Regions from separate parts of the Desulfitobacterium elongatum genome, predicted to be linked through region 2. Evidence: riboswitches for the same ligand, from Rfam matches in the RefSeq annotation. Region 2 holds a riboswitch; each other region holds the start of a gene.
What was found. A riboswitch is a leader RNA that binds a small molecule or an ion and turns the genes downstream of it on or off. The one in region 2 is predicted to bind cyclic di-GMP.

Region 1: linked by a shared signal. The riboswitch ahead of ACZ42W_RS08500 (hypothetical protein) and the one ahead of ACZ42W_RS21130 (YvrJ family protein) in region 2 are both predicted to bind cyclic di-GMP.
Region 3: linked by a shared signal. The riboswitch ahead of ACZ42W_RS01370 (chemotaxis protein CheW) and the one ahead of ACZ42W_RS21130 (YvrJ family protein) in region 2 are both predicted to bind cyclic di-GMP.

The regions. Positions count from the first base shown of each region.
Region 1 covers NZ_AP038772.1:1,791,337-1,799,059, reverse strand. Annotated here, with positions in the region: gene xseA (exodeoxyribonuclease VII large subunit) at 1-1,091, opposite strand, end outside; gene ACZ42W_RS08515 (magnesium transporter CorA family protein) at 1,168-2,118, opposite strand; gene ACZ42W_RS08510 (AAA family ATPase) at 2,618-3,856, opposite strand; gene ACZ42W_RS08505 (tetratricopeptide repeat protein) at 3,905-4,783, opposite strand; gene ACZ42W_RS08500 (hypothetical protein) at 4,761-5,246, opposite strand; cyclic di-GMP riboswitch class I at 5,451-5,535, opposite strand; gene ACZ42W_RS08495 (RHS repeat domain-containing protein) at 5,829-6,254, opposite strand; gene ACZ42W_RS08490 (hypothetical protein) at 6,397-6,861, opposite strand; gene ACZ42W_RS08485 (hypothetical protein) at 6,861-7,325, opposite strand; gene ACZ42W_RS08480 (hypothetical protein) at 7,418-7,723, opposite strand, start outside.
Region 2 covers NZ_AP038772.1:4,492,469-4,500,191, forward strand. Annotated here, with positions in the region: gene acs (acetate--CoA ligase) at 77-2,011, shown strand; gene ACZ42W_RS21120 (OFA family MFS transporter) at 2,213-3,544, shown strand; gene ACZ42W_RS21125 (hypothetical protein) at 3,643-4,041, opposite strand; gene ACZ42W_RS21130 (YvrJ family protein) at 4,345-4,503, opposite strand; cyclic di-GMP riboswitch class I at 4,729-4,819, opposite strand; gene ACZ42W_RS21135 (tetratricopeptide repeat protein) at 5,232-6,524, shown strand; gene ACZ42W_RS21140 (class D sortase) at 6,553-7,221, opposite strand; gene ACZ42W_RS21145 (hypothetical protein) at 7,268-7,723, opposite strand, start outside.
Region 3 covers NZ_AP038772.1:300,783-308,505, reverse strand. Annotated here, with positions in the region: gene ACZ42W_RS01385 (oxidoreductase) at 131-2,086, opposite strand; gene ACZ42W_RS01380 (DUF2935 domain-containing protein) at 2,434-3,372, opposite strand; gene ACZ42W_RS01375 (methyl-accepting chemotaxis protein) at 3,625-4,776, opposite strand; gene ACZ42W_RS01370 (chemotaxis protein CheW) at 4,797-5,228, opposite strand; cyclic di-GMP riboswitch class I at 5,353-5,438, opposite strand; gene ACZ42W_RS01365 (FMN-dependent NADH-azoreductase) at 5,892-6,527, opposite strand; gene ACZ42W_RS01360 (RNA polymerase sigma factor) at 6,805-7,392, opposite strand.

The DNA.
Region 1 (7,723 bases), 2.1 Mb from region 2:
CCATAGGTCAGAGAATATCCTCTTCCTAGAATCGCCAAGGGACTTAATAAATCGAGCTTAGTTGCCAATAATTTTAGTATACCATTTTTATCCGAAACAAATCTAGTCATCCCCTGTTCTAAGCGATCGCTTAAAGCATCAAGCCGCTGACGGTTCTGGGCAATACGCCAAAAGGGGTTCGATAAGGGGCCAATCGTCGAAAGGCTTTTTACTTTTTGTCTTTTTCTTTGAAGTTGAGCAAGCATTGTAAGGCGAAGACGCGCCTCCAACTCCTCAAGATTTGACTTTAATTCAAGGAGAACTGGGACAGCGAGTTCTGCTGCGGCAGAAGGAGTTGGGGCTCGCAAATCTGCAACCAAATCTGCAATCGTAACATCTGTCTCATGTCCCACTGCAGAAATGACTGGAATACCGGAGGCAGCAATGGCTCGAGCGACGTCTTCCGTGTTAAAGGCCCAGAGCTCTTCGATAGATCCACCTCCACGGCCCACAATGATTACATCCACCTTATCATACCGATTCAGGCGGGCGATCGCTTGAGCTACTTCTCTCGGTGCTTGCTCTCCTTGCACAGCTGCTGGGGCAAGTATCCAGGAAATTCGGGGATTCCGCCGATGCATTACTTTCAAGATATCTTTGATCGCAGCGCCCGTAGGGCTGGTCACGATTCCGATCTTACTTGGATGCTTTGGAATAGGCTTCTTGCGTTCAGCTTCGAAGAGTCCTTCTTCTGCTAAGCGTTGCTTTAGTTGTTCAAAAGCTAAGTAAAGGGCGCCCACGCCGCTCGGCTGAATTTCATCCGCATAGATCTGAATGTTCCCATCCCGTTCGTAGATTCTGATACTGCCTCGGACGAGCACCTTCATCCCATCCTGAGGGATAAACCGGACCCTTTCTGCGCGGCTTCGAAACATGACCGCCTTAAGGCTAGAGGATTCGTCTTTCAAGGTAAAATACCAGTGACCCGAGGGACGATGATTCTTATAATTAGAGATTTCTCCACTAACCCAACAATTGATGAAGTCGGGATTTTCATTAAAGGTTCGACTAATCTCGCTTGTTAATTCTGCAACCGTCCAAATCTTTGGCACATACTTCACCTCCAGTTCATGATACACATAACCCTAAGGTCTTTCAATATATGACAAAAGGGAGGTCATCCTCCCCTTAAAACATTTCCTTTTTCCATAAGACGAAACCGCTTATTCCTGCGGCTATAAAGGCAGCTACTAGTACAAACATAAAACCTAAAGGTGAGTCTCTGAAGGGAACAGGAACATTCATCCCCCAAAAGCTGGCCAACATCGTCGGAATCGCAAGCATAATCGTCATCGAGGCTAAGAACTTCATCACCATATTCAAGTTATTTGAGATAATGGAAGCGAAGGCATCGGTCATACTGCTTAAAATATTCGTATACATCTCAACCATCTGAATAGCCTGGTTGTTCTCGATAATGACATCTTCCAGAAGATCTTCATCCTCTTCATACATTTTAATCAAATGTTGACTCTGGCTATTCGAGCGCAAGCGCAGTAACCTGTCCATCACGACACCATTTGATCGAAGAGATGCCGTAAAATAGGTAAGTCCCTTTTGTAAGTCCATCAGTTGGAAAATCTCTTGATTTTTCATGGACTTGCGCAAATCGATCTCAATCTGATCCGTTTGTTTATTAATCTGCCGTAAATACTTCAAGTAGTACGTCGCTGATTTATAAAGAATTTGGAACAAAAAGCGTGTACGCTTCGCCGTATTGAAACTACGAGAAGAATCACAGTTGAACTCCGAAAAAACTGGATTATTCTCCAAACACACGGTAATGATATGATCTTCAGACATAATAATTCCTAAAGGCAACGTATCATAATTCGTCTCGCCAAGCATCACCGGAATATTCGTTAAGACAAGAATACAATGATCCTCTAACTCTATCCGTGATCGTTCTTCTTCGTCAAGAGCTGCTTTGAGAAAATCAAGTGGTACATCTGTCACCTCTGCAACAGCACTTAACTCCCCAGCTGTCGGATTAACACACCCGATCCATGAGCCTTTGACGAGAGTCTGCAGGGTTAGCTCCTGGAAGTTTCCCGCATCGTTCTTACATACTTTGAGCACCCGGCTCCCCCCCTTTGGGCGGCCGGTTTTAGGAGCTAAGCTCTATAATATAACCGGACACACCCCAAATTTCGCATAAATTATTCAATTTAGTCGGACTAGGGCCTCCTGCGTCCAGTTTTCTCACCATCCCGTCGTTTCCTTAATGATTACATTAGAAACTATACTCCTTCAGGTAGGGTGTGTCAATAAGGAGCCATCCTACTATCATTATAACCCAGTCGCTGGCAAATCACACTATTGACATACTCACCACTACTCGATACTGTTCTCTCCCGATTATTCATAACATCTAAGGAAAGTTGTCTTTCTACTCCTTTTTCAGTTCTGAACCATCCCCGGCAATCGGTCGATGGCCGCTCGGTATCCGTAATCTTAATTACAACTTTCTAGGTGTCAAACGTGAGGCTTACTCTCCTCAAAACTCGAGTGATACATTAATATAGCCAGCAGTTTTAAAATGAACTGCTGGCTAAAATATTGCTCATTTGTATTGGAGCTAAATCATATTCTTGTACTGCACAAGATATTTATCGACATCATCATACAAACCGGCTTGATTCGCATACTTCACGTAGTTTTTTATTGTTCTAAGCCATTCTATGGTTGATGGCTTACTCACTTCAATAGCCCTTAGTAAATCCTTCATACTTATGGGTCTTTCAACTCCAGAATTCATGATCTCGGCTATTACACTTTCGGTAGCCACTTCGACGACGTTTTCGATATCAGCTCCCGAGTAGAGCTCTGTATTTTTTGCCAAAACATGATAATCTATGGATTCCACAGGCTTTCCAGCAATTTTTAATCTAAAAATTACTTCACGAGCAATTTCATCTGGAGGTGGAACAAAAATAGTCTTGTCAAAGCGTCCAGGCCTCTTAAACGCCGGATCAATATCCCATGGCATATTTGTTGCTCCAATAATCAGTAACTTATCCGTACTGGTATCAATTCCTTCAATCTCTGAAAGCAATTGATCTACTATGGGACGCATATGTTCTGAGGATAACTTTGATCGGTTATACCCCACCGTATCGATCTCATCAAAAAATAGTATACAGGGTCTTTTTGATCTTGCTGTTGAGAATATATCCTTAATATTTTGTGCACTGACACCTAAATAGGGGTCGAGTATATCCGTGATATGTACCGGTATAAAATGTGCATTACATTCCCCTGCTGTTGCTTTCGCAATATATGTTTTGCCGCATCCTGGAGGGCCAAAAAGCAGAATACCCCCTCCAACTTTTTTCTTGAAACGATCGAATAGTCCTGGGTTTACAAAGGGTTTAATAATTTTCATTTTTATTGTCTCTTTTAAATGATCAAGCCCACCGACATCGTTAAAAGCAACGCGAATATTTACCTCTTCTCTGACTTCTCCGCTTGAGTTTCTTCCTCCTTCAATTACGCGCAAAGGAACAGGGCTATTATCGAACTCTTCCGATTCATCGAATTGAGCAATTTCATCTATTTCATTTATCTCATCTATTTCATTCTCAATTTTGGCCTTGTCCATGGCTTCTCCACGAGTATTTTGATTAGATAAATTAGCAAGTTCCACGATGACTTTACTTTTTATTTCATCATCGCAGTATTTTAATGCTTCTGAGAAGGCCATCAAAGCTTCAGGATAATTATTTTGCGCTAAGTATTCACTTCCTAATAAGTACCAAGCATTCCCACTCTGAGGATTTTCATCAACCAGTCTTTTAATAATCTCTATATTATTCATCAAAGACTCCTTTTCTATTAGTGTTATCATCGCTAAATTAACTCAGTTCTATATTTTCCGATTGACACGAATAATAACTTTATAGACCAGCGGCGAAACCCATGTATAAATCACAAGAAGAATATACAATAAAACGATGACTACTAAAATATTAGAATCTATAAAGTTGCTTCCTACTATTATGAAGATAAAAAAAACTACCCAAACTAAAGCTGGCCATTTTACAAAGCGATTAGGGAAAAAGACCCAATGACACTCCTTATCTAACTTCTCCAAAATCATCAGCAAATCGTGATTGGTAGGCTCCAATAAAAATGCTTGTCTGAAATTCTCGCGTGCTTCCCTGACATTTTTATTGTGTAGATTATAAACTCCTATTTTTATCAGCTTTCTCACTTCACTACTTGAATTGTTTAAATACTTTTGTAAAATATTGAGCTGAGCATTCTTATTTTCATAGAGAAGGTAATACAGAAACTTATATTGTAATACTGCTTCATTCTCTGGATCAATCCGCATTGCTTCATCCATTAAAGCGGAGGCTTTCTTCTCATGCCCACATTTGAGCATGAGCATTCCATATGCAGCCAAAGCCGATGCTTCAGAGGGATTAATTCGTAATGCCTCAAGAAAATGCTCTTCAGATTTAACAAATTCCTCAGTATCCATATAAATTCTAGCTAATAGATAATTACATTGTTGCGCAGAGAAACCGTTTGCCATACTTTCTCTGCAATACTCGGTCGCTTCTGAATATGAATTCAAATAGTAATAACAATTCGCCATTAAGAAAAGTAAACTTCCATCATTCGGTTCCTCGGAAAGTAATTGTTCCAACTTAATGATAGCCTGTTGATAACGGTTCATATCCATATATAGAATTACTTCATTTAAAACTACCTTATTAACCCCATATTCGTATGACATTACTAATAATTGGGCCCCCTCCGAATAATAAAATAGATTCACCTACGATACCTACAATTATCCATTTTATTGCATCTTTAAGCATAGGCTTCGTCTCTCCACCCAATAACACATGCTGATTAAATTTTTTCTTCATTACACCATAATAACCCATATATAGCCCAACAGATGCCATTTTATAAGCATATCTTACATATCTGCTCTCGATTAGAATATTCTGTTGAGTATGAGTAATAAAAGCATAGATAATGACTTTGGAAAGCAGAATAATCATACCGAGTCCAATTAATACATTTAGAATCCTTTTATCTATTTTAAGCCATCGACCATTTCGTGTTCCAAGTGCCACAAGTGGGATTATCCCTCCAAAAAAAGCCACATAAAGCAACTTCCCTATTTCGTAGGTCTTTGTCCCCTCAAGATTGTCCTTATTTAAAGAGGGTTGAAATAAACTTTCGCTCATCTGTACTCCTTTATTCATTCCATATTCATCGAATTTACTGTATAAGTCATTCCCCTAAATCGCGATATATCTCATTTATTCTACAATTTCTAAATAACTCCTGCTATCTACCTAGAAGTTCATTTAGTGCTCTTATGATTATAAAAAAAGCCTTTCTCCTATTTGGGAGAAGGACCAAAGAACATAATTCTAATTCTGCTTATAATCAGCAACTTGGCAATCATAGCTCTATAGCCTTAGACCCATAGCTTTGCGTCTCCACTTTTCAGTGGATTTGCCTATTTAATTATTTTCATTTCCATAAACAGTAGATTTTTTGATCTTGTAATAGAATAACATAATTTCTTCGCGGATTTTGTCGTAATTAGCAGCTTGCAAATTCGATTTAGTAAGCTACCTTGGCCTCCTTTGGAGCCATGTGATTTGTTAACTAGACTTGCGTTTGCTCGCTATTGTTCCCAAAATTCTTTCTGTTGGATTGTTTTATTGGTTTTTTGGGATAAGACCTCAATCATCTTTATCCTATCCGATGAACTCTGATCCGGATAACTACGTGAAGACCATATCGTAAGATCATTAAACTCAATGACTTCCAGAATTCCCGTTGCCATTACTATTTCCATTATTATTGTCATTTTTTGCTACAGAATCTCCGAGGTTTAACTGCATGAGCGAATAAATCCCCAAGGATTGAATCTTTTTACTCGGGCCTTTTCCTTGGCCTGGGTTGTCTCCACTTGTTCCGTTTCCATCCGAATCGCCCTTCCCGTTACCTTTGCCAGGTTCTAAGGGAAGAGGAAGCGATTCAAAGGCGTAGACTCCAACCGTTTTGAAAAGTCTATTGCCATCACTGTCATAACCGAAGGTCTGAATTTTACCTTGGTGTTCAGTAATCTGAATCAGTCGGTTTTCACTGTCATAGTTAAGGTAGTGGTTAAAAATTTGTTTGGGGTGTAAATAAAACTCATGCTCAAATCGCCATAGAACTTTAAAAATTACTAAAAACAAAAAAACAGGACATAATCGTCCTGTTTAGTAAAATACCATAAGGTTATGCATTTAAATTCTTCTGCAAATTGAAGAAGCCTTTAGATCGGTAATTACATTTGTTCAATGATTTTCAATTCACTACCGAGTGACCTATAATTAGTTATCTTTCTTCTCTGCATAAATTAAGATATTGACCAAATTCAGGGAATGAATCCCAATTCCTAGACACATCATCGTTCGTTTCTCGTTCTTCAATTTCACCAGTTTTAGAATCTCTTTGTTCCATAACAATGTGACCATTCTCCCGATAACCAAAAATCATACTCTTTAATTCATTCTCAGTATCTCCTTCATACTCCCAATACATTACCGTCCTTAGGAATACCCTTTTATCATCTTTAACTACAAAATCGTAGTTTAAGAATTTCCGAAAATGATTGTCCAAAAAGCTTACTGATACCCATTTATCCGTAACGTTAACGATATACTTCAGTTGACCCCCATCACTTAACACAGCTGTATATGGTTGATGTTTTGCATGAAGAATACTTGCAGTGCTATCTTCAATAATATTCCAAGGCTTCTTTTTAATATTAGACCACTTGTCACAATAGTAAATTTCCATTAATTATACTCCTTCCCGGTAATGTCACGAATAATTATATTCTTCTTAGTAGCCTCGTCAAGAATTGATTGTGGGACTACTTTTGTTTGTACGGGAACTTCCAGAATTAATTCTCCCTCTAGTCGACCACCTTTTAGAGCATTAGGATTAAATTTACCGGCAGAAATTTCTGAACCGGAAGAATACTTTTTAGTGAATTCATTTAGATAGCCAAGAGCTGTCTTTTCTTTAACTTCTGCGAGTTGGGTGAATTTCCTCGAAATTATTTCCTTTCCTGGAACATAGGAGTCAACAACATATTTCTTACCACCTATTTCCTTTGATTCTAATTCTACTTCATTATAAGGGTAGCGAGGACGATTATCTTTATTAAATTTATTTCCCGCTTCCCATTGTTTTTTGACAAAATCCGGTACAGATTTCTTATTAGCTGTATCAACACTTGTTCCCTTACCCCCAGGCACCTCAACCTTCGTCTCAGGGATCTTTGGTACAGCCTGTGTCTGAATCGCAGGAGCATCTCCACAACTTACTGTCTTATTCTTATATAACTTAACTAGTTTCCTGCAACTTTGCCTGGCAAAACACTAAACGCTAATTTCTCTAGCTTATTTAAGCCATAGCCCTCTAAATTGCCGGACAACATGTCCGTTGCAATATCAACGGTCTCACCTACGATGGCTTCACCATATCGTACAGCTGTATTGTACCCTACCGTTTTGGCTGCTTCCACAGATGTAGTCGCATAACGGGCTGTCTGGTAAACCTGCGTTGTTTTTTCTATTACCTTTTGCCCTAGAGGCAGTATTGTTGGTGCTGCTGTTGCCATAATCACAGGAGCGGCTTCAATTAAACCCCCGGC
Region 2 (7,723 bases):
TTTAGACCATTTGATAGAATACAGTAAACTATTTCTATACTTGTTCTGTAACAGATGGAGATGAGGAGGAGTATGCATGCAGGAGAAAAACCTGGAGGCCTTGCTACAAGAGAATAGATTATTTAAACCAAGCCACGATTTCCAAGGAGAAGCGTTAATCCAAAGCACGAAAATTTATGAAATGGGAAAAGACCGTCTCACCTTCTGGGAAACTCAGGCGAAACAGTTAACCTGGTTTGAGCCCTGGAAAAAAACACTCGAGTGGAATCCTCCCTTTGCCAAATGGTTCCTCGAAGGAAAATTAAATGCCTCAACCAACTGTCTGGACCGTCATCTCACAGACTGGCACCGGAATAAAGCAGCAATTATCTTCGAAGGGGAAAATGGGGATAGTCAAGTCCTGACCTATCAAGACCTGCACCGTGAGGTATGCAAATTAGCGAATGTGCTGAAGGACCAAGGAGTACAAAAGGGAGACCGAGTTACCATTTATCTTCCCATGATTCCAGAAGCCGTTATCTCCATGTTAGCCTGTGCACGCATCGGTGCCCCGCACAGTGTCGTCTTCGGAGGCTTCAGTTCGGAAGCCCTTCGGGACCGGGTCATTGATGCCCAATCCAAAATCGTTATTACTGCAGATGGCGGGTTCAGGCGTGGAGGTATCGTCCCTTTAAAAGAAAATACCGACCTCGCCTTAGACGAAGTCGATTGTGTCGAACATGTCATCGTCGTTGAACGGACGAAACAAGACATAACTATGAAGGAAGGCCGAGATCTCTGGTACCATGAGGAAATGAAAAAGGCATCCCTAGACTGCCCCGCGGAGCCCATGGATGCTGAAGATATGCTTTTCGTCCTCTATACAAGTGGTACGACCGGAAAACCCAAAGGGGTAGTTCATACAACAGGTGGATACATGGTAGGCGTCTCCACCACTCATCGGTGGATTTTTGACCTTAAGGAAGAGGATGTCTATTGGTGCACTGCGGATGTCGGCTGGATTACTGGACATTCTTACATTGTCTATGGCCCTCTCGCCAATGGTGCGACCGTCCTGCTCTATGAAGGAAGCCCTGATTATCCGACTCGAGATCGTTACTGGGAGATCGTTGAAAAATACCGCGTGAGTATTCTCTACACCGCTCCTACCGCGATTCGGACCTTTATGAAGTGGGGACCACAGTATCCTCTAAGTCGTAATCTCTCTAGCCTCCGTCTTCTGGGTACTGTAGGTGAGCCCATTAATCCAGAAGCTTGGATGTGGTACCACAAATATATCGGGGGGGAACGATGTCCGATCGTCGATACCTGGTGGCAGACTGAAACGGGAATGATTATGATATCTCCTCTCCCAGGACTCACTGCGACGAAACCAGGCTCTTGTACAATTCCTTTCCCTGGTGTCAAGATTGAAGTCGTGGATGGCAATGGGAATTCTGTCCCTAAAGGAAGTGGCGGCTACCTCGCAATTACTGAACCCTGGCCCGCCATGCTTCGGAATATTTATGGAGACCCCAAACGCTTCGAGAATACCTACTTTGGAAACTGGCCAGGGATTTATTTTGCAGGAGACGGTGCCAAGTGGGATAAAGACGGATACTTCTGGATTCTCGGTCGAGTCGATGATGTTATTAACGTCTCTGGGCATCGGATCGGTACGATGGAAGTTGAGAGTGCCCTAGTGGACCACCCCTTCGTCGCAGAAGCAGCCTGTATCGGCAAGCATCACGAAGTCAAAGGGCAAGCCCTCGCCGCTTTTGTCACGCTAAAAGAAGGTAGGGAGACCTACCCCGAACTCATTGATGAACTCAAAAGACATGTGGCTAAGAAGATTGGGGCTTTAGCCCGCCCAGATGACATCTTCTTCACCGCAGAGCTTCCTAAGACCCGAAGCGGAAAAATCATCCGCCGTCTGTTAAGGGATATCGCCGAAGGGCGTGCTATAGGGGATACCACGACGTTAGCAGATGCTTCGGTCGTCAATATGCTTAAAGCGAACTACCAGGATTAGCATTGAGTCAGCGAGCTAGTTAGAGATGTGTTCCTATAATTAACTGAGGCCAGGATTCCCTGGCCTCATAATTCACTATTCCCTTTTTAGCCTCGTTAACATCAGTGCGATTGTCCCATCAGATAGTAAGAGAGTGTAAAAATTAGAGCGGATTGATTGTGAAGGATAACCTAATCTGTAAGGATGAAAGGAGAGCTTTACATGAATAGAACGTTGCGAGGGTGGACTGTTACCCTAGCAGGTACTGGAATCAATCTTGCACTAGGAGTTCTCTATACTTGGAGTGTATTTGCTGCTGCGTTGACCGAGCAGCTTCACTGGTCCAAAACGGCTGCTTCTTTGCCCTATACAGTTGCTTGTGCTGTATTTGCCCTAATGATGGTCCCTGGTGGTCGCCTTCAAGACCGCTATGGACCACGCTGGGTTGCAACAGTGGGTGGCCTGTTCGCTGGAGGGGGGCTCATCCTAAGTAGCTTTACCCACTCCCTCTTATTACTGACCCTAACCTTTGGCCTAGTCGCAGGCATTGGTATTGGCCTTGGATATTCGGCTGCCACCCCAGCAGCCATAAAGTGGTTCCCACCTCAAAAGAAGGGACTCATCTCCGGCATGGTCGTGGCTGGATTTGGGCTCGCCTCTCTTTACATTGCTCCCACCACAAATCAGTTAATCAAAAATTTTAGCATAGAGGGTGCCTTCCGTATCGAGGGCCTATTTTTCCTCCTTGTCATCGTTGGACTCTCCCAAGTTCTCACTGTTCCTACTACGCCTTCATCTTCTTCAGTACCTTCTGCACCTTCAAGCCTTCGTGAAGGTGCCCACCCTCAAAGTGAACGTCGCCCTATATCTACCTCTTCTCCTATCGCATCCTCTTCGATATCCTCTACCTCCCTACCCCTTCACGAAGTTAAGATTGAGTTTACTTGGCAAGAGATGCTCAAAGATTCTCGCTTCTACCTGCTTTGGATTATGTTTGGTTCCGGGGCAACAGCCGGTCTTATGATTATTGGGCAACTATCCACAATCACCAAGGTGCAGACTGGGGTTTCTTGGGGATATGCCATGGTAGCCTTACTCGCAATTTTTAATGCAGGTGGCAGAATCTTAGCGGGTTGGCTTTCAGATCGAATCGGAAGAAGCTGGACGATGCGAATTTTCTTCACCTTACAAGCTCTGAATATGATTGCCTTTAACTTCTATGACACCCCGGCCCTCATTGCCTGCGGTGCCTCACTCGCTGGACTCAGCTATGGTTCACTCCTTTCCCTTTTCCCCTCAGCGACCTATGACTTCTTTGGCACAAAAAACGGTGGAGTTAATTACGGTCTCGTCTTCACGGCTTGGGGAGTAGGAGGAGTACTCGGACCACTGATGGCAGGTGCGGTCGTGGACCTCACCAAAAACTACTTCATCGCCTACCTCATTGCTGCTTCACTTTGCCTAGTTGCTACTCTCCTCACCTTCCTCTTGAAAGCGAAACCCATTGAAACAGCATCTGGTGAGCGAATACTCGTCCAAGAAGCATGTGAATAATTTTTGGTAGTCTAAGGAGTCACTCCACTATATTTTGGGTGACTCCTTTTTCAATAACTTTCAGACGAAGAATTGACTTATTGTCATTCGCAGAAACCCTAGGATAAGCTCACTCCAAATCTAAAGGGCAGGTAGATAACATTGCCTCGTTTCTCATACATAAAATGTGTTGAATTCTTTGATAAAATTGAATCTATGGCTCCTGTAGGTTCTTTAGTTACTGTGGTTGAAAGAGGTGATATGTGTGCTGTTGTTTCTGGAAATTCCTTCAGAAGCATTGCAACTTTCGTAAGCTCTACCGTTATATCCACCCGTAATTGGTGCCCGATAAAATAACGTTCTAAGCTAGCCCGACTCATGTGCGCTAACCTTTGTGAAACGTTTTTTTCTGTCAACTCTAGCAATTCCCCACTGAATTCCTGATAGGCTGGATATAATCGCAAAAATTCAGAGAGAACTTCCTTTGTTTTCTGCCTTAAGCTTGTATAGGGCATCATCGATTTTCACCTCTCTTTTATAGAGTCATAACTCCAAGTGTATACCTCTAGTTCTATTATCAAATTTTCCCAGTTTCTTTTCGTCAATCCAAAGGATACCTTTTAGGTTACCCATTGGGTGCATATCGTAATATCTCTATGGATAACTATGTCCCTCTTTAGAAGTATATGAATAATACTTTTGTCTACTTGAAGTTTATAAATTAAAAAACGCCCATAGTGGAGCGAACAAAAAAGAAGAGCATCTAATGCCCAGAATGAACGCGCATTTAATGCTCTTTTACTCATAATCTTAGGAGTTAGTTATTCATCATGTTCCATAGCTGCTTTAAGCTCTTGTACTACTGTAGTCAAATGATCCAGTTTTTTCTCGAATTTAACCAAGAGATAAGTCGAGACGGCTATTGGGAAGCCAAAGTTACCCAGCAATGTAAACCAAAGACCGTTTTCATCACCTGGCATAGAAACTCCCTCCCATCTATTTATAAAAAGACGGACTCCATTACTCTTATCACCTCCCCACCCATCATTTTTCCGTTGAGTAACCGCCCCTAGATAAGATCAACTAGACTTCAGACAAGAATTAAAAGCTCCACTAGAAGTTAGTTTTCTTTACCTTGGAAGAAGCCGCTGCCCTTATGGAGACAAAAAAACTGCCTTATAAGGGCAGAAAGGGAATTTTTACGTAACTGTAGCCAGGCTATCATAGTGCATCTACGCACCTTAGACCCTAACGGCTTTGCGTCCCCAACTTTCGGTGAGTTTGCCCTTTTTACACCATATACAATTAAAATCTCTAGTAGGTTTAAAAAACTAAGGTTTGAATTTAGGCGTATACAATAATGTCCATGAGAGGCTGGAACTCGAAACCCACTGCAGCTAAAGTGAACGCGATAACTAGTCCCACGATGATAAACTTCTTCATTGATATCCCCCCTTTGATACCATAATAAACCAAATCCAGAACACCTTTGTGATGAGAATCCTGTCGCAATTGGCGGTCGTTTCCTCCATCTGCTTTTTTCTCCCCTATTCAGCAGAAATCTTGAGAAAAACTTCTTTCTGCTCTTATTTTTGTCAATTATTCTTAGTCCTAAATTAACGTACGAAGCCGATTTTAGCAGGGGATTACTAGGCAGATGGCAAATTAAACCATAAGTGTATTGATTGTCACTTGAGGGGGCGGGAACATGGATCAACGTTTTGACCAACTTCTCCAGAGTCAAGAGCTTAGCTTGTCCGAACTTGCTCGATGCTCTCAGATTACGCCAGGATATTTATCCAAAATTTTTAATGGCAAAATCTCTAACGTGAGTCTAGGTATTTTAGCTAGAATTTCTAAACAACTTGGTCTTCCCGTGGAGGATCTCGTTAGAATGATAAAAGAGGAAAACTTTTTACCCAAGGCTTTAAATCCTATAACAAGTACCGGAACACAGCCTCAATCCTTTGAAGAAGCTGTTCAGAGTGCGCTTGATGCTCTCGAATCCGATGACAATGAAGGGTTCTACTCTTGGTCTGAAAGAATTAGATATATACCTTCTCCCTTACAGAAAAACTATGAGAAATGGTTTGAGGGGCTTCAGTTAGCCTATGAAAACCTCTATGATTCTGCACTTGAAAAGTTTCTATCTGCCCAAGGATTTAAAGCTCGCTCCGCTCTAGAAAGGCGCTTCAAGGCAAAAATCATCTCTGGAATTGCGAGCCTTTACCTTGGCCAAGGGAATTATAAGAAGGCCCTTTCCATGTTTCGAAAAAGTCTCATGACTTGGGAGGAAGGGGTCCACTCAGGGACAGTCTACCTTAATATGGGGACCCTCAATCGAAGAAATGGTGCATACAACTCTGCTGAACTTTGTTATCGTTCAGCCCTTTTGACCCCAGTCCCCTATATCCAGCTTCTGGGCTATGCTGCGTTAGGACAACTCTATATGGATCAGAAAAGACTTCCTGAGGCACGCGCAGCACTATTGCAAGGTTATTGCTTGGCCAAGAATTTACCTGGAGATCGAGGGAAAGGAGAACTTTTCTGCAACCTGGGAAAGTACTATAAGGAAATCTGGCGCATAGAAAAGGCAACCGGACTCTTAAAACGTGGTCTCATCTATACCACAACACCCACTTCTAAGAGAACACGACAGTATTTATTAACTGAACTTATCGACGCTTACTTTACGTCTAAAGGGTCTGAGGCCGAGCCCTTAATAAAAGCTTTACTAGAGGAAAACTTCACAGAAGGCGATATTCTTCTAGCAGGGATATCACTCATTACCATTGCCAAGGAAAAAATCAAAACTAACCAAGTATCAGAAGCGATAACGCTTTTACATCAATGTTATCGTATGCTCTCTCAAGTATCTCCTTCGGAGGAACTAATCTCTTGCTGTCATTTATTAGTCAAGTGCTTTCAGCTTCAGAGAGAGCCCTTTCAGAGTGAGTTCTTCTTGAAAGAATGCAAAAGGCTAAGAAAGCTTTTGGGATGATGTCCAAGAAAAGATGAGCCCGCCTAATTTATGACTGTAATTCTCCCTGAACGATTAAGCGCAGATACGGTTTACTGCTGTAATCACACGTTACCAGTGTAATCATCTTTTTTTGTCCGTCGTTTTTAAGAACTTGTATATCTTCAGGTGGAACAATTATGCTATTGGTCACAAGATATGTATAACTATTCCCTTGAATCTCTACAACCAAACGATCCCCTTTATCCAACTCATTCAACCTATTAAACTGCAGGCCGTACGTCCTACTGCGATGACCAGCAATACCATAATTACCTATTTCTCCAGGTTTTCCAGTATTCGCGATAGAAGCAACGGCCAAATTTAAGTTTCGTTCAGAAACCCCGGTTAAAATTGGCACTTTTAAATTAATCTTATCGATAGCGAGAATGCCCTCCATCTCTTGGGTCAAGTCAGGCTGAGGGATAGCTGGGTTCTCTTTAATTTTATTTTCCTGTTCATTCTTCAATTCAGGTTGGGTTATTATACTATTGGTATCGCTTTTGTTATCGTTATTTTCATCATCCAGAGAGAGTTTTCTAAGTTCTTCCAGATTCTTTTGCCACTCTGCCACTATTTTCTGCTGCTGATATTCATAGTAGTAGTCCCTTAATGTAGGATATACAATTAGGACCAATCCAACGACTACAAACAGTATCGACACTATCTTTTTCTTCATAAGGGCCTCCTTCTACAGGAAAAAGGCCGGGTACGCCCGGCTATTCCTATAGCTTCTTAAACCCAAGGAGTAATCCTGAAAGCACCGCCATTGAACCGACTAAATAATAGGGTAATCGACTTGGTATACCCGTATTTGGCATCTGTGGATTCTCTGTTTCTATTGGATCAAGCACATCTTCTTCATCTGGCACAATCACTTCTTCTGGTTCTTCCGAAGGAGGGGAGTCATTATTTTCGTTACCTCCGTTACTTCCATCATTTCCGTTATCTCCATCATCCCCGTCGTCCCCGTCATCTCCCGACCCACCAGAAGCTACGATAGTGAATTGAAATGAAGTACCCAAGTTCTGATAGGAATTATCTACATCTGCTGGTAACTCCAAAGTGAAGTCAAGAGTCTTACTAGCCCTAGGTCCAATCGTCCCCAGAGATTGCTCAGTTAAACCTCCGAGACTCCCACTGTAAACTGCTACTCCTTTATCATCCAAAATATTTAATTT
Region 3 (7,723 bases), 620 kb from region 2:
TACTCATCACCAGAACATATAAAAAACCAGGGGTAGCCACTCATCAGGTTACCCCTATTATGTATGCACTTTATATCTAAAAGTCCCAATCCTAACTTTCATCTTATGAATTGATGGAAACAGAAGAATCTTATATTCTTTTTGCCGCGAAAAATGCCATATGGTTGGCATCATATAAATTTTTGCCGCCTGCGCAATCTCCTGCCAGTAGGACTCCCTGAGCATACTTTGAACAAAGCTGTGTGCCCAGCGACGTAGAAGGCTTGACACCTAGGGCGATGATAGTGGTATCGCAGGGTATTAGGGAGTGTTCTCCTGTTATGCCCTCTACAAATATGCCGTTTTCACTGAAGCTCATTATTTTTCGTTCACCCAAAAGCGTAATATTATACTCTGCTACATGAGAGAGCAGGTCTATACGTGGAAGAAACGGAATATCCCTGCAAAGTCGATTTGCAGGCAGCATATCCACTATAGTAACTTTCTTGCCTTGCATCGCTAGCGAAAGCGCGCATTCGACTCCAGCCACCCCGCCGCCACATACCACTACTTGCTCGCCTACACCTTCCTGGTTCCTTTCTACCTCAGAGAGCATTTTTACATTCTTGCCATCCACACCTGGAATATCTGGAATAAGATAATTTGAGCCCGTGGCAACGATAACAGCATCCGGATTCTCCATTTCTACCATTTCGGCAGTAACTTCAGTATTCAGAATTACTTTTGCACCACATTCCATGGTCGTCTGGCTATCCCAATCCAGATACTTTTTCATATACGTTTTGAACACAGGAGCCGCTGCATCAATTAGGAGACCTCCCAACCGGTTGCTCCGCTCAAATAGTGTAACCTCATGACCCTGCTGTCTTAGAGTTTGTGCTGCCATCATTCCAGCAGGCCCACCCCCAATTACCATTACACGCTTTTTAGCGGCAGGATAGGGAATAGCCCGTTCCATACTTTCAAAACCCAAAGCAGGATTTACTGTACAGTGAATTGCCTGCCCTAAAGCAGAGTTGTCTATGCAGCCGCGATGGCAGCGCAGGCATGGACGGACCTTAGTGCTTTGACCTGCAGCAGATTTTTTCAAAGCCTCAAAATCCGCAAGATGAGTCCGTGCCATTGCAACAATGTCTGCCTTACCTGAGGATATAATTTCCTCCGCTTCTTCGAGAGAGGTAATATTACCCACCACTGCTACAGGGACATGAAGTTCTCTTTTGGCTAAGGCAGCATATTCGACATTGAGCATTCTTGGTTTCATATATGTTGGTAGTGTGTAAATTGCGGAACGGTTATATATTATTCCTCGTGATATATGGATGATGTCGACATATTGCTGAGCTTCCTTCATAAACTCAAGCGATTCTTCAAATTCTAGCCCGCCGTCTGCCTCCTCACAGGCAGAGACACGAACTTCAATACAGAGCTCTGAACCTACTCTTTCTCTGACAGCTTTTAAGACCTCCAGGGGATAACGTCTCCTATTTTCAGGACTTCCGCCATACCCATCCGTTCGTTTATTGCTCAGTGGCGACAGGAACTGACCCAGTAGATTGTTGTGGGCACAATGAATCATTACCATGCCGAAACCTGCCCGTCTGCACCTGTCAGCACATTCTGAAAAACGCGCTTTGACATCCTCCATATCTTCCATGTCCATTTCTTTAAGATTCGATGTACAGCCTGAGAATGGAAGGGCAGACGGAGCGAGTGCCTGCTTTGTAATCAGATGATCCTTAGCGCCACGGCCTGCATGTGAGATTTCCACAGATAAAACGGCACCGCTATAAGAGGCTGCTTCGGCAAGCCTTGTCATTCCTGGTAGACAGCGCTCTGATGTAATATTCAACTCAGCCATGAAAGCCCCACCACGCTCATGGTCTACCTGGGTGTCACCTATAGTTACGTAAGCTACACCTGTCTCTGCTTGTCGGCGGATAAAATCCACCATGGCATCGGTTACATCCCCATCCATAGTACATTGATTGCAGACCATAGGAGAGAAGGCCAAACGATTTCTTAAAGTCAGCTTCCCAATGTTTAACGGCTTAAATAGATGGGGATATAATGTATTTTCCTTCATATTGTGCACCTCTTGCATTTATTACTACATTTATTAGACTCTTATAAATTAATCCAAAATACTTAGTTCAATTTTCTTGGGGATCTCCAGTTGTTTAAGCGCCCTTATTTACTTTTTAACAATGTTCTTCAAGTTGTCGGAATATCCTTCATATTTTTTCCAGTATTAGAAAACCAAATAACCAAAATCCCTTTTAACATAGCTTATACCCTTGTGAAAATGTTTCTTTTAATAAGCCCCTAGCCAGGTTACTCCTAAAAATAGAGCTAGGCACTTCAAGCCTAGCTCTTACTTTTTTATGTTACTTCCAGTCCTTTAAATCACTTATCCATAGAAATTACATTGTGCTATAACTGTAACTCTCGTTTTGATCTGTTTAATATTCTCAAATAATGGTTAGCTTCTCTTAATACATGATCTGCTAAGAGGGGAATAATTATTGATTTAATTTTGCAGATGAGTAACCCTTCTGTACCCGCTGCTTTAAAGTCCCTAAGCGCACGGGTTGCCGTGATAGTTTCCCGTGTTAGCTGGCTAAGAGTTTTTGTACCTTCTACTCTTCCCTGTGCTATATCCTCCAGTTTATTAAACTGGCCAGCAAAGTTATTTGCCTGAAGAATTAAGCCAGACTCAGTAGGGTCAAGTAAATGGCTAATAAACTCAGCGTGCTCAGCCATTTGCCTATTCCAAAACTTTTCCTCTTCCAGAGCTTCCTGAGCAAAATTAACGACCATGCGCTGTTGCAAGCGTTCTAATTGATGAATATAGAGTAGCGCTTCTCTCCGGATATGAATTAATAATAAAGGGAAATTGAAAGTGAACAATTTACATTGCAGCATCCCATCAAGTATATTGGTCTTAAATTGAACCAAAGTACTAGCTAAACCAATTGCTTTCTGATTTAAGACAGCGACTTGGGCCTCTAGGTGTGATTGGTTAATCCCTGCATTGGGGCACAGTCTGAGTTCTTCTGTCGTAATAATTGATTCGATGCTAATACCGGAAAGCTCCTCGGTAATTTGTTCTGCCCGTAGAGTTTTATCTGTTATCCATTCCCCGGAGTTTAATGTTTCCTCGCTAACTACCCCATTAGCTAAGATTAAAGCCTCTTGTAAGACTTCGGCAAATTTACACTTAAACATATCTGCCTGTTGCGCAAATGCGGCATCTTTTGCTACAAAACCAGCTTCCAGAAATATTGAGTGTTCCTTCATAATCCGCCCAAAAAAGAGGTGTAGTTCTAGTGATTCCCGGACAAAATCTCCTGGTTGTAACAGTGCGTTCAAACAAATCCCTCCTCGATGCTTCTTATGCTAAGTCGCATCATTGTATGAATCCAATTAATCCCACCACCTCAAAATGTTAAGAATCTCATGCGGTTGGATTCCTATCAGTAATCGACGTTCTGAATAACGATTTATTGCTTTTGACAGGAAGAAGGAAAAACTGCACCTCCTCTTGTCAGACATAAATACTTTATCACATGTCTAACATTTGGGGTGCAGTTCAGAAGGGTGAGGGCTGTCCAAAGTTATCGACTATAATTGCTTAGCAATACTGTTTAACTCTTCAGCCATCGAAGTTATTTCTTCTATGCTCGCTGTTATCTCTTCTGTAGCGGCCGCTTGTTCCTGACTTGAATGTAAGGAACTTTCGCTCTTTTCACTTACTATTGTTACGTTAGCTTTAATACTATCTGTTAGCTTCTTGATTTTAGGAACTGTGCTCTTTGACTGTTCGGAGAGTTTTCGGATTTCTTCTGCAACAACCCCAAAACCTCTACCAGCTTCACCAGCCCTAGCGGCTTCAATAGCAGCGTTCAACCCAAGCATTTTTGTTTCATCCGCAATTTCCTTAATAAATACTGACACTTCATTAATTTCATCTGAAAGACTAGTTATTCCTTTGATATCTTTATTAAGTTCCTGCTCATTTGTATGTATTTGTGTTGCTGAGGCGGCTAATTGCTCTAAAGCAGCAGAAATTCCAGAGAGACCGTTATCTAGATTTTCGGACATATCACGCAACTGAGCTGCTGTCTTTTTTGGTATAACCATCCCAAAAGTAGCCACAACTTCATTTTCATTGTCTTCATCAAATAATGGATAACTTGCAACAAAAAGCGGTATCCCATACCTACTGGCATCAACCTCTGCTACTGTCATTTGCTTGGTTTTAATGGCTTTAAATGCATTATCGTCTTCTTTCAATTCGTCCCCAATTTGGTTAACTGGCAAATCAAATACTTTAGAAGACTGTCTATGGATATACTTCTGCAAGTCAGTCATATACAATAGAACACCTTCTGGAAACATCTCTGCCAGAATTGGGGCAAAATGATCAAATGCAGCATCAATAGGATGCAAAAGTGGATAATAAGTAGAAAAAGCTCCTATAGCATCTCCAGATTCATCAACTATAGGAATGGAGGTTACTAAAAACCTCATTCCAAATAAAGATCTCGGGACTTTCTCTGTTATTATCTTTTTTTGAGAAGCCGCTCTGCAAGCACTGGTTTCACTCCTAACCCTTGAACCCACACTTAAAACATCAATATCAAAAACATCAGAAGCATTTTTCCAAATTACTTTATCTCCTTCAGTAATCATATACATGGGTCTATTATGTACTGCCTTTGCTTGTACTTCAGCAAACATTTTTAAAGCATTCGATTCATTTACAGAAAGCATAATGCCAACTCTCTTTCATATTAAATTAGAATCTCATTTTTTAATTCTAAAGCATTCAATAATAGGATTAACCGTTGATTGATTTTAGCAATTCCATAGATACTATTTGCTCCAATGGTGGCAATCTCTGTGCTAAGCGTTTCAATTGCTTGTTCGTTAATTTTTACTACCTCAGAAACATCGTCAACAATAATTCCTAAATTGATTCCTTCTAATTCAAGTATAAGAAGCCTATGATCAATACCATTCCCCGATTGCGCAAAGCAGAATTTTTTCTTAAGATCAATGACCGGTATTACTTTACCTCGTAAATTAATAACTCCTTCCATGAAAGCAGATGTATTGGGTATTTTGGTGATTTTTGGTATCCGGACTATTTCCTTTGTGCAGAAAATATCAATACCATATTCTTGTTCCCCTAAGGTAAAAATAACAAATTGATTAATACCCAAAGATATACCTCCTACTCTATTTTTTTATAGGCCTCAATAACGGAATTTTTGTTGTTTTTCAAACCACCATTGTTCCCACTTGGCAATAAAAAAGTCGCTCTAATAAAGAGTGACAAAAATTGGTTTCGGTAACCTGGCAACCATCAGCATAACCTGGAAGGCCCAATAGCTTTGCGTCCTTGGCTTTAGCCAAGTTTGCCTTTGTCACATATATCGATTATAAAATCCGAAAATATAAGAATTTGTATAATATTTCTACATCAAGGATTATAATCCTTCATAAATATCAAAATTGTTTAATGAAGCATGGTGACAATTACTAACTAAAGTGTTAGTAATATTTAATAAAGGTAGTAGATTAAACTTATGACTTTATAAGTTTATGTGAATAAGAAGGATGGCAATTTTAATATAGGTTTAGTAGGAACAAAGTTAGTCCACTATGTATCAACTCTAAAATGGTGTTGCCTTATTGCTGAAAACTTTGTCTGCTGATTTGTCAGACAAGGTACGAAAAATACCGGATATTTAGGGTGCTTAATAAGAAAAATGGTTTACTCCACATAAATAAACAAAACCCGCAAATCCAGTGATATCACTGCTTTGCGGGTTTTCCCAATTTCTTATTTGGTCGGAGCGACACGATTTGAACATGCGGACCCTTTAGAACCTTTTAGCAACCTCTTGAGCCTTAGCGATTGCATTGGCTTTTATTTCTTCCGCTTTATCAGGTGTTGCATTTGCACCTTCTACAATAATAGATTCCTTATCGGTAATTCCAATAAAAGAGAGTATCGTATTGATATATTTATCTCCCATTTCAAGCCCAACAGCAGGGCCACTGGAGTATACCCCTCCTCTAGCTTGGATGTGAACAGCTTTTTTATCAGTTAGTAATCCAACGGGTCCATTCTCTGTATATTTAAATGTCTTACCTGCAATACAAATGTTATCGATGTAAGCTTTCATCTTTGGAGGTACTGTGAAATTCCAAAATGGGGTAACAAATATATACTTATCCGCGGCTAAAAACTGCTCTAATAAAGCATTCATTGCAGATATTTTCTTCTGCTCAACTGGAGTTAATCCGTCAAATGAACTACCCTTTGCAAATTTATCCCATGCGCTAAATACATCTTCATCAATTAAGGGAATATCCATTTTGTATAGGTCTAAATTGATAATCTCGTCATTGGGATTAGCGTTTTTGTATTCCTCAATAAAGGTACTTCCTACTGATAAACTGAGGGACTGTTCCTGGGATTTTGGATTTGCTGTAATATACAATACTTTTGACATTGCTGTATTCTCCTTTTCATTGTTGAACATCTTTTTAATAAAATTGAACATTTTCACCCTACCTTTAAATAAATTGCAATCTAATAACCGTTGAATAGTTCTATAGTTAGGTGGCGCCAACCTTACTTTCATAGATTAAGACGAAACTGATTCGAAAAAGATAGTGATCGAGTCAGAATAAAAAGGCCCATTGAGATAAAATTAAAATAGAAAATCTGGGTAAGGTAAGAAGGAATATTTCCACAGTAGGAGTTTTGTTTAATTTACGTTTAAAATTTTACTCAATCCCGGTTGGGCTTAATTTAAAGGAACCCATATTTTCATAGCCGTTTCCATCAGCTAACGACTTACGAAGCATCGTACGGGCCTTGTGCAAACGCCACTTCACCAGTTCAACCGATATATTTAAAATTTCAGCTACCTCTTTGGTGGAGCACCCACTGATTTCCCTGAGTGTATAGACTTCACGTTGTTGGACAGGGAGTTGAGAGATTGCTTTAAAGAGGATTTTCTTCATTGCTGTTTTTTGACACTTCTGATCGGGGTCTTGGCTTACTGCAGTATTAACTTCGATTTCTTCAGTTGGATTTTCCTTACGCACACAAGTTTTACGCTGATAATCGATCGTGGTATTAACAGCTATACGATATAGCCATGTCGAGATTTTGGACTGACCATTAAACGATTGCCTCGACTGAAACGCTTTTAAAAATGTTTCTTGGGTTAAATCTTGCGCGGTATGATAATCACCTGTCATTCCGTATATTAAGTTGATGATTTTAGTTTCATTCTCATTAATAATCTGTTCAAGCGAAAACTCATTTTCAAGATCGTCAGGGCCATATATATTTTCTCTGATATGCATCTGTAAATCCTCCTTACTGAAGTAAATTGCACATGAACTAGACAAATTACACCAATGAAAGTTAGTTATTAAGTCCCATTAAAATATCTTGCTTCATCATCAAATTTCTGAACTCCTAAGTAGCGCCAATCAAACTTCATATATTAGGACGGATAATAGTTAAAAAAGATAGTGGATAAGGTCAATTGAATTACGGCAAAATTTTCAAGATCAGGTGAACATGTAATTTCATCGTCCAACTACCGTATAACCCCATATTTTACTCTAATAAATTTATTTGTAAATATTATGGTTTGAAGGACTGAACGGGAATTTTCTTCTGAACAGCAAA